Regions from separate parts of the Flavobacterium gossypii genome, predicted to be linked through region 1. Evidence: riboswitches for the same ligand, from Rfam matches in the RefSeq annotation. Region 1 holds a riboswitch; each other region holds the start of a gene.
What was found. A riboswitch is a leader RNA that binds a small molecule or an ion and turns the genes downstream of it on or off. The one in region 1 is predicted to bind S-adenosylmethionine.

Region 1 (3,282 bases):
TATCCATAATTCACCTGAACTTCTAAGTCTTTTACCCCAACCGAATTGGTTTGGCGCAACGCCCTTCCTTCACCATTCAATGTTGGATTTGCAAATTGCACACGATCTACAAAAGCCAAATTTTCAAGACCACGAATATCCGTTATTGACCCTCTGATATGCAAAGCATTCAACCATTTGGATTTAGCTTTTACCGTAATTCCGGACGTAGCTGTAACTTGATTGATATAGGAAACTGAAATCGGAACATCTTTATCATCAAGCGGAATATTCTGAGTCGTTCTTCTATCCAAAGCTCTTTGCGAAAGCATTTCTAAAGGATTTGCAAGATAATGAGCCGCATCCGGCTTATCTGTAAAATATACCCAGGCATCTTCTTGGCCTATGGCATATACACTCGAAAGCAAAAGCAGTAAAAGAGTAATTTTTTTCATAAATTATTGTATTGGTTGTCCAAACTTGAACAGATTACCGCTGTCATCGATTATATAAAATTCGCGCATTCCCCAAGGTTGTTTTTTTAGCGCTATTGTATCGCCTAGCACTTTCTTATACCGCTCAAAAACAGCCTCAATATCATTTACGCGAATATAGCAGCTTGAGTTTTCTGCAACTATTTCATCATCGCATTTCCATAAATGAATTTCAATACCATCCCAAACAAAAATCAGAAGATCATCATATTCGTTTGCTAGTTCACAGCCTAAAATTTCTTGGTAAAATTTTTTAGATTTTTCAAAATTTAAAGATGGAAGCTGGGATATGATTTGGGCAATTTTTGAATTCAAAACCTCTATTGTTTTAGATATAAAAGTCAAATTTACAAAAATGAAATTTTATAAAACGCTTTAGCCGCCAATATTTACAGGAGTCAGACAACTATATAAAACACTAAATATCAACGAAATAAAAAATATTTTAAAATTTATTAGGTTTTTAAAATATTTATACTCTAAATTTGCACTTAAGTTCTTTAAAAAATTATTCTTATCCAGAAAGACCGAGGGAATTGACCCTATGACGTCTTGGCAACCTGTCCATTTTCGGATAAGGTGCCACATTCAACCCTTGCTTTGGCAGGGAAAGATAAGCTTAGAAAATAGTACATAATACTTCAAGATATTATATGCTCTTCTGACTTATCGGAAGAGCATTTTTTATTTCTGCTCTCCCGATATCTGGTTTCGAATATTTTTTTTAAAAACAAAAAATATTTAAAAACAATCTTAAAAAGTATCAAGATGAAAGAGCAGACACAAATCTTAAATTACATTCCAGTTGACGAATTAACAGGTTCTATCTCAGTTCCAATTTACCAGACTTCCACTTTCGTACAAGAAGCACCTGGCATTCACAAAGGTTTTGATTATGCACGAAGCAATAATCCTACACGAAAAGTCTTAGAAGATTTAGTCGCCAAACTAGAAAATGGAACTAATGGCTATGCTTTTTCCAGCGGCCTAGCAGCTATCGATGCGGTCGTGAAATTATTATCGGCTGGAGACGAGATTATAGCGGTTGACGATATTTACGGCGGTGCCTTCCGCCTATTTACGCACATTTATGAAAAATTCGGAATCAAAGTAAAGTATGTCGATGCTACTGATGCTAAAAATGTAGCCGAAGCAATTACAGATAAAACAGCTTTAATTTGGATTGAATCTCCGACGAATCCTACGCTAAAAATCGCTGACCTGCGTGCTATTGGAAAAATCGCAAAAGAAAACAGTATCTTATTTTGCGTCGATAACACTTTTGCCTCTCCTATTGCCCAAAAGCCAATTGATTTTGGAGCCGACCTAATCGTGCACAGTGCAACAAAATACATTTCGGGACACAGCGACCTGATTGCAGGCTTGGTTATTACGGCAACTGAAGAATTAGGCAGTAAGATTAAGTTTATCCAAAATGCTTCGGGTGCTATCTTAGGACCTTTCGACAGCTGGTTGGTAATACGAGGAATCGAGACTTTAAACTTGAGAATTAGACAGCATGCTGAAAATGCGCAAAAAATAGCCGAATTCCTGACAAAAGAAAAACTAATCCAAAACGTTTATTACCCGGGGCTGAAAACGCATCACAACCACGAAATTGCTAAAAGCCAGCAGAAATACTTTGGGGGCGTAGTAACGTTTGATTTAGTGATTGATGATAAAAAACTGGCTTCCAGAATTGTTTCGGGAACCAAATTGTTCAAGCTTGCCGAAAGTTTGGGCGGCGTGAAAAGCTTGTGTTGTTTGCCTTGCGAAATGACTCATAAATCAATTCCTGCAGAAAAAAGATACCAGTCTGGCGTAACCGACAGTTTGATCCGACTTTCTGTTGGCTTGGAAGATGCCGATGATTTGATTGCCGACTTAAAACAGGCTATCCAAAATGCAGTCAAAGAAAATGTTGCCATCGAATTCCATAAAAACTAATCCTATCCTATTTTAATCATCATATAAATAACACTCAAAATGTCAAGAAAAAAATTAAATATAGGATTGTTTGGTTTCGGATGCGTCGGTTTCGGACTGTATGAAGTTTTACAGAAAACCCCTGGACTGAAAGCAAACATCAAGAATATCTGCGTAAAAGACAGAAACAAAACGCGCGAAATTGGTGTAGAAAACTTCACTTTCGATAAGAATGATATCTTCAATGATCCGGAAATCAACGTCATTGTAGAATTAATCGATGATGCCGATGCGGCGTATGAAATTGTAACTACAGCCTTAAAAAGCGGCAAAGCAGTGGTTTCTGCCAACAAAAAAATGATTGCAGAGCATTTTGAAGAACTGCTCGAATTGCAGCGAAAACACAATGTCCCTTTATTGTATGAAGCTGCGTGTTGTGCGAGCATGCCGATTATCCGAAATTTAGAAGAATACTATGATAATGATCTTTTGGAATCCATCCAAGGCATCGTGAATGGTTCTACTAATTACATCCTTACAAAGACGTTCAAGGAAAATCTATCGTATGATGAGGCGCTGAAACAAGCACAGGAAAAAGGCTTTGCAGAAAGCAATCCGATTTTAGACACGGGCGGCTTTGATGCCAAATACAAGTTGTTGATTTTGCTAGCGCATTCTTTCGGATATATTGCAAAACCTGAGGATTTACTGAATATCGGAATTAATAATATTGGCGGTTTAGAATTAAAATATGCTCGAGAAAAAGGCTTAAAGATTAAGCTTGTAGCCCAAGCTTTTAAAAATAATGATGGAAACATTTCGGCCTTTGTTATTCCAAAATTCGTAGATACAGAAGATCGCTTGTTTAATGTGGATGATGTTT
Region 2 (3,282 bases), 1.8 Mb from region 1:
ATTGATTTCAATGACCTCTATCGGTTTTGTCGCAAGCTGTCTTGCTTCTTCGATATCGGCTTCAATAAATTCATCAATCCCTCTCACTAAAGCATGGGTAAGCCTCTCCTGAATTGGAAGCGAGCGCCATTCTTGGGCTTGTTTTTCTGTTACTTCTTTGGTATCGCCTTTTATGTTTTCGGCAAAAGATAAAAGCCTTTCCGTTGCATCATCTCTTCTGTCAAGCAAGACATCTTCGACATGCTCTAATAAATCTTTTGGTATCTGGTCGTAAATTTCCAGCATTTCTGGGTTTACGATTCCCATAGTCATTCCGTTATTTACGGCATGGTATAAAAAGGCAGAATGCATGGCTTCGCGAACACGGTCATTTCCTCGGAAAGAAAAAGAAACATTACTCACACCTCCACTGACACTTGCATACGGAAGATTTTCTTTGATCCATTTTGTAGCTCGGAAAAAATCCACAGCGTTTTGGCGGTGTTCTTCCATGCCTGTCGCCACTGGAAAAATATTAGGATCGAAAATGATATCTTCTGCTGGAAAACCGACTTGGTCTACTAAAACATCGTAAGAACGCTTGCAGATTTCAATCCTTCTCTGGTAAGTATCGGCTTGACCGACTTCATCAAAAGCCATTATGATTACCGCCGCGCCATATTTTTTTATCAATTTTGCCTGACGGATAAAATTGTCTTCGCCTTCTTTTAGACTGATCGAATTGACGACGCTTTTTCCTTGTGCGACTTTCAAGCCTGCTTCGATGATTTCCCATTTGGAACTATCAATCATCACAGGAACTCGAGAAATATCGGGTTCTGCAGCAATCAGGTTCAGGAAAGTCGTCATGGCATGAACACCATCAAGCATTCCTTCATCCATATTGATATCGATGATTTGGGCACCGCCTTCTACTTGGGCTCTGGCAATATCTAAAGCTTCTTCGTACTTTTCTTCTTTTATGAGACGCAAGAATTTTCGAGAACCGGTAACGTTTGTCCGTTCGCCGACGTTCACGAAAATACTTTCGGGAGTTATGATTAAAGGCTCAAGGCCTGATAATTTTAGGTGTTTCTTACAATCAACATCTGCCATTTTCTGTTTTTCTTTAGCTGTAGCTTTTTAAACTGGTTCTACAATTCTTGGTGCATATTCTTTTGCGGCTTCTGCAATCAGGCGGATGTGCTCTGGGTTGGTGCCGCAGCATCCTCCTATTATATTGATGAGATTATCTTGGAGATATTCCCGAATCAAAGCTTGCATTTCTTCTGGAGTCTGGTCGTATTGTCCGAAAGCATTCGGCAATCCTGCATTGGGATGGGCTGAAATATTAAACGACGTATTGTGCGACAATCTCTGCAAGTAAGGCTTCAATTGATCCGCACCCAAAGCACAATTAAATCCGACGCTTAATAAAGGAATATGTGAGATTGAAATCAGAAAAGCTTCGACTGTTTGGCCTGAAAGTGTCCTTCCAGAAGCATCTGTAATTGTTCCAGAAACCATAATCGGAATATCAAGATTTCTTTCTTCTTTGACTTCTTCGATAGCAAATAAGGCCGCTTTGGCATTCAGGGTATCGAAGATCGTTTCTACCAACAAGATGTCTGAGCCTCCGTCGATCAATGCTTCGACTTGTTGTTTGTAGGCGATTCTCAAATCGTCGAAAGTAACGGCTCTATACCCTGGGTCGTTTACATCGGGTGACATACTGGCTGTCCTGTTGGTCGGACCAATAGAGCCTGCAACAAAACGAGGCTTGCTTGCGTCTTTTTTAGTAAACTCATCGGCTACTTCGCGAGCTAGTTTTGCCGATTCGTAGTTTAATTCATAGACGAGATCTTCGAGATGATAATCGGCCATGCCAATTGTAGTTCCTGAAAACGTATTGGTTTCGACAATATCCGCGCCTGCTTCAAAATACTGACGGTGTACATCGCGAATGGCTTGGGGCTGGGTCAATGACAGTAAATCATTGTTGCCTTTCAGGGGATGTGGAAAATCTTTAAATCTTTCGCCACGGAAATCTTCTTCAGAGAAATTGTAGCGCTGAAGCATGGTTCCCATTGCTCCGTCGAGAACGAGAATTCTTTCTTTAATAGCTTTGTGTATGTCTGACATTTTTTCGATACTAATGGTTATGCAACGACTCTGTTGAATCCAAAAGTTCATTATTTTTCAGAAAGCAGGAAATGGAGTGTTGAAAAAACCAAAGCCATTTGCTTCTTAAAAATTAAATATCGATATGTTGTCAGGAAAAGGGAGAGAAAACCGAGGTTTTTCTGTGTGTTATCTATCCACTTTCGTGGTAGAATGTAGCACCTTCTTTAAAGCTTAAAGGGTTGCTAAGGCTTCACCGGGTCTAATCCCTCTGCCTTTCGTGATAACTGTCAATATTTGTATGAACACTGCAAAGTAATGCAATATGTTTGGTTTTTGCAATAGCCGAAAGGAAATTATACTGCTAACTTCAAATCTTGTTTTTCTGCAATTTGGATGATTTTCTTAAGTAGCGTTTCAGAAACAGCTTCTTTTTTTATTGGATTTATGAAGAAAAATTCTTTTCCGAATTTCTTCAGGCTAGCATTTATAGATGCATTAAAATCCGCAGGAAGCTTTTCTATGACTGGATTCGTACTGATAACATCGAAGTCGTTTTGCAATAATTCGAAATATTCAGGAAGCAAATCGTCGGTTTCAGTAGTATCGACAGCGATAAGATTTTCAAGTTCATTTTCTTGAACAAAACTGATGATATCTTCTACCTTAAACGGAATTGCAAACTGAATAAAATTGGCTTCCCAAGAATTTTTTACAGTTGGTTTTTCAAAAAAAGCTACTGTAGAATTGGTTATTATCGGCAATCTTAATTCAAATTTTCTGTTTTCCAAAGGTGCTTTTTGGCTGGCAAGTATTTGGTTTATCAAAGAACTTCCGACGGTTTCTATTCCGAAAAGAATAATATTTATTTTTTTAACTGACATGATTTTGAGGCTTTAGGTTTAAAAAGAGCTGCTTTTGACTGGCAATCAAAAGCAGCCTTTTCAACAAACAAACAAATAAAACAAACTAAACAATTTTGTGATTTATGCTTTATGCGGCATAATTATATTCTTTGTACAAAATCAATTCGACCGGAGTTGTATTGACCAAGTTGTCATAAACCGGACTTTTTTGCTGTACTAATTTTAACCATTTTTGGAGCACTTGCAGCGAAGCATCAGTCGTTGGTTTCAGTACAATTTCAATTTTGCTGAAACCGACTCTTTCTTCTTGGCTTAT
Region 3 (3,282 bases), on a different contig from region 1:
GTTTACTTCGATTACTTTGTCGAAATCTTCTTCAGAAATACGCATCAAAAGGTTGTCTTTTGTAATTCCGGCATTATTGATCAAGATATCGATGTTTCCAAAAGTTGCGATAACATCGTCGACTAATTTTTGCGCTTCGTTAAAATCAGCAGCATTTGACTGGTAGCCTTTTGCTTTCACGCCAAGTGCAATCAATTCGTCTTCAAGAACTTTTGCAGCCTCTGCAGATGAACTGTATGTAAATGCTACGTTTGCTCCGTGTTTTGCAAAAACTTCGGCAATTCCTCTACCAATTCCTCGGCTAGCGCCTGTAATAATCGCTGTTTTTCCTTCTAATAATTTCATTCTATTTTAATTTAGTTTGCTCTTGTTAGGTTGACAAATATAAGAATTCAATTGCAATGACGTAAGGTATCTCTTTAAACTTTCAGGAATTTATTAATCCTTTTATCCCAAGCAGTGCTATAAATTGCGATTATCGTAAATAGCAGCAAAATGTAAATGTACCATGCATTTGAAATTAGTTCGATTACATTTAATTTTCCTTTTGCAAAGTTTAAAATAAGCAAGACTTGTGCTCCATAGGGAAGGATTCCTTGGACAATACAACAGAAAATATCTAGGATTGCGGCAGTCTTTTTTGGACTTAATTTATATTCGTCATTAATTTCTTTAGCAACAGCTCCTGTAATGACTATGGAAACGGTGTTATTTGCTATCGCTAAATTGGTAATGCTAACTAAAGTTCCGATTCCCATTTGGGCTGATTTCTTGCTTTTAATCTTAGATTTGATTTTTCGTAATACGTAATCGATACCGCCCGCTTTTTCGACTAGAGCCGCAAGACCTCCTGTTAACATTGACAAGAGAAAAATGTCTGTCATGCTCAGGAAACCTTCATATATTTTTTGCGTAAACCCCAAAAGCGTGAAATCGTTTCCAGCAAAGCCGATAATTCCTGCTACTAAAATTCCAATCAGCAATGTCACAAAGACATTTACTCCTGTTACTGCAAAGATAATCACGAGAATGTAAGGCAAAATGGCAATCAATTCGTAGCTTTCCTTTTGGATAACAACTGAACTTACTTCGGTATTCAATCCTAAATAAAACAGCAAAATAATAGTTATGATTGAAGCGGGCAAAGCAATGAACAGATTGACTTTAAACTTGTCTCGCATTTCACAACCCAATGACTGCGTAGCTGCAATTGTAGTATCAGAAATTATAGAAAGATTGTCGCCTAGCATCGAACCTCCTAGCAAAGAACCTGCAATCAAAGGCATTGAAGCACCACTTTTATCTGCCAAACTAATTGCAATTGGTCCTAAAGCTACGATTGAACCAACAGATGTTCCTGTGGCAGTTGACAGAAAGGAAGCGATGAGAAATATCCCTAGCGGGAAATGTTCTGTATCGATATTATTGATTCCTAAATTCACGACTGCATCTACAGCTCCCATGGCTTGCGTGACTGCAGCAAAAGCTCCAGAAAACAGATAAATGAGACACATTGTAATGATTTGGCTATTGCCACAACCCTGGATTAAAGTATCTATTTTTTGTTCTGTGGAATGTTTGAAGATTATAAATGCAACAATAATTCCAAGTGTGACAGCCACTGGCGAAGGCAAAGCATAAAAATCATTTAGGACAATTCCTGCTCCGAGGAAAGTAAAAATAAATACAAAAAAAGGTAATAAGGCAAAAGCAGAACCTTGAATTTTGATATGTTTCATCATCGATAGCTTAAAAATTAATAAAGCTCACGACGAAAAGCAAACCGAAAAGAAAGTATGATGACAACATTTTTTCCAAAGGATTTGGCTTATCGTTTTAGCACCTTGCTTGTTGTTGCAGGTTGCTATCTCTTTATGAGATTCGTGATAACGGAGGCAAAGATAGAATTTATTCTAAATTATTTTTATTCAATAAGGCATTTTTATGAATATTTGATAAGAAACAAATTAAAAATGAGACTCTTGTAAAAATAAAGAAGCTCTACTGATAATTCAGCAGAGCTCTTTTTATTTTGTGTTGAAATAATCTATTCTACGCTTTTAGCTTCTTCTTTTTCAGGAAACATAATTGACAATAGTACTGAAAGAACCAAAATCCCTCCAATTACGATTAACGAGTAAATAGAATCAATATGGTAGAAAGGTGCGATTATCATTTTTATACCAATAAAAGAAAGGATAATTGCCAAACCGTATTTCAATTTGCTGAACAAATGGATGAAATTGTCAAGCAAGAAAAACAAGGCTCTTAATCCTAAAATGGCAAAAATGTTAGATGTATAAAGAATAAAAGGATCATTTGAAATAGCAAAAATAGCAGGGATTGAATCTACCGCAAAAAGCAAATCTGTAAACTCAATTACAGCAACAACAACTAATAAAGGAGTTGCCAGTTTCTTTCCGTTTTCGATAGTAAAGAATTTATCTCCGTCATAATTATCACTTACTTTAAAGAACTTTCTGATCAATCTTGCACCTCTTGTATTGTTATAATCTTCATCATCGTCATCGTCGCCGGCTGACCATGATTTAATTCCTGCATACACCAAGAACAATCCAAATAAAGTCATGATAATATTGATATCATATTTGAAACCTTCGATTCCCATTAATCCTAAAAGCTTGTTCAAATAGGTCAATTCAATTAGGAAAGCTCCAGAAAAGATAAATATCGCTCTTAAAACCAAAGCTCCGATAATACCCCAAAACAATACTTTATGCTTGTTTGAATTGGCTACATCAAAGAATTTGAATACTAGAATAAATACGAAAAGGTTGTCTACAGAAAGGGCTTTTTCAATCCAATAGGCAGATTGGAACTCGTAGAACTTTGTCGGTCCGATAAAATAATAGATAAATCCACTAAAAATCATTGACAAACTGATCCAAACAATTGACCAAGTTATGGCTTCCTTATTAGAAACAACATGGCTCTTTTTATTGAAAATCCCCAAATCCAAAAGCAACATGATGATGATTACAACCGAAAATGTTGCAATTAATCCTGGGTGATTGATTAAAGTATCTACTTTATCCATTAGTTATAAAATTAATTGATTACTGATTATTGTTTTTGATTCGTAATTGTAAATAGTGCCACTCTTCCTCCTTCTTCGGCAGAAAGGAGTATTTTTTTTCCGTTTGTAATTTCTATCCTGCCATTTATTGGAACCTCATTTCCTTCTGTCAGGTCTTTAACTGACTTGCCATTTTGGTTGACAAAGAACCATTTATTTTCTTCAAATACAAAATTTCCAACAGG

Region 2: another riboswitch for S-adenosylmethionine. It lies ahead of GGR22_RS09665 (homocysteine S-methyltransferase family protein); the one in region 1 lies ahead of GGR22_RS01725 (trans-sulfuration enzyme family protein).
Region 3: another riboswitch for S-adenosylmethionine. It lies ahead of GGR22_RS15975 (Na+/H+ antiporter NhaC family protein); the one in region 1 lies ahead of GGR22_RS01725 (trans-sulfuration enzyme family protein).

Annotation. Positions count from the first base shown of each region.
Region 1 is NZ_JACJIS010000001.1:358,978-362,259, forward strand. Features, by position in the region: gene GGR22_RS01715 (S8 family serine peptidase) at 1-434, opposite strand, end outside; gene GGR22_RS01720 (bleomycin resistance protein) at 438-788, opposite strand; SAM riboswitch class I at 985-1,093, shown strand; gene GGR22_RS01725 (trans-sulfuration enzyme family protein) at 1,242-2,420, shown strand; gene GGR22_RS01730 (homoserine dehydrogenase) at 2,460-3,282, shown strand, end outside.
Region 2 is NZ_JACJIS010000001.1:2,145,132-2,148,413, reverse strand. Features, by position in the region: gene metH (methionine synthase) at 1-1,095, opposite strand, end outside; gene GGR22_RS09665 (homocysteine S-methyltransferase family protein) at 1,123-2,121, opposite strand; SAM riboswitch class I at 2,287-2,390, opposite strand; gene GGR22_RS09660 (hypothetical protein) at 2,457-2,984, opposite strand; gene GGR22_RS09655 (OsmC family protein) at 3,094-3,282, opposite strand, start outside.
Region 3 is NZ_JACJIS010000004.1:284,815-288,096, forward strand. Features, by position in the region: gene fabG (3-oxoacyl-[acyl-carrier-protein] reductase) at 1-345, opposite strand, end outside; gene GGR22_RS15975 (Na+/H+ antiporter NhaC family protein) at 420-1,739, opposite strand; SAM-I-IV-variant riboswitch at 1,799-1,895, opposite strand; gene GGR22_RS15980 (TerC/Alx family metal homeostasis membrane protein) at 2,048-3,058, opposite strand; gene GGR22_RS15985 (helix-hairpin-helix domain-containing protein) at 3,085-3,282, opposite strand, start outside.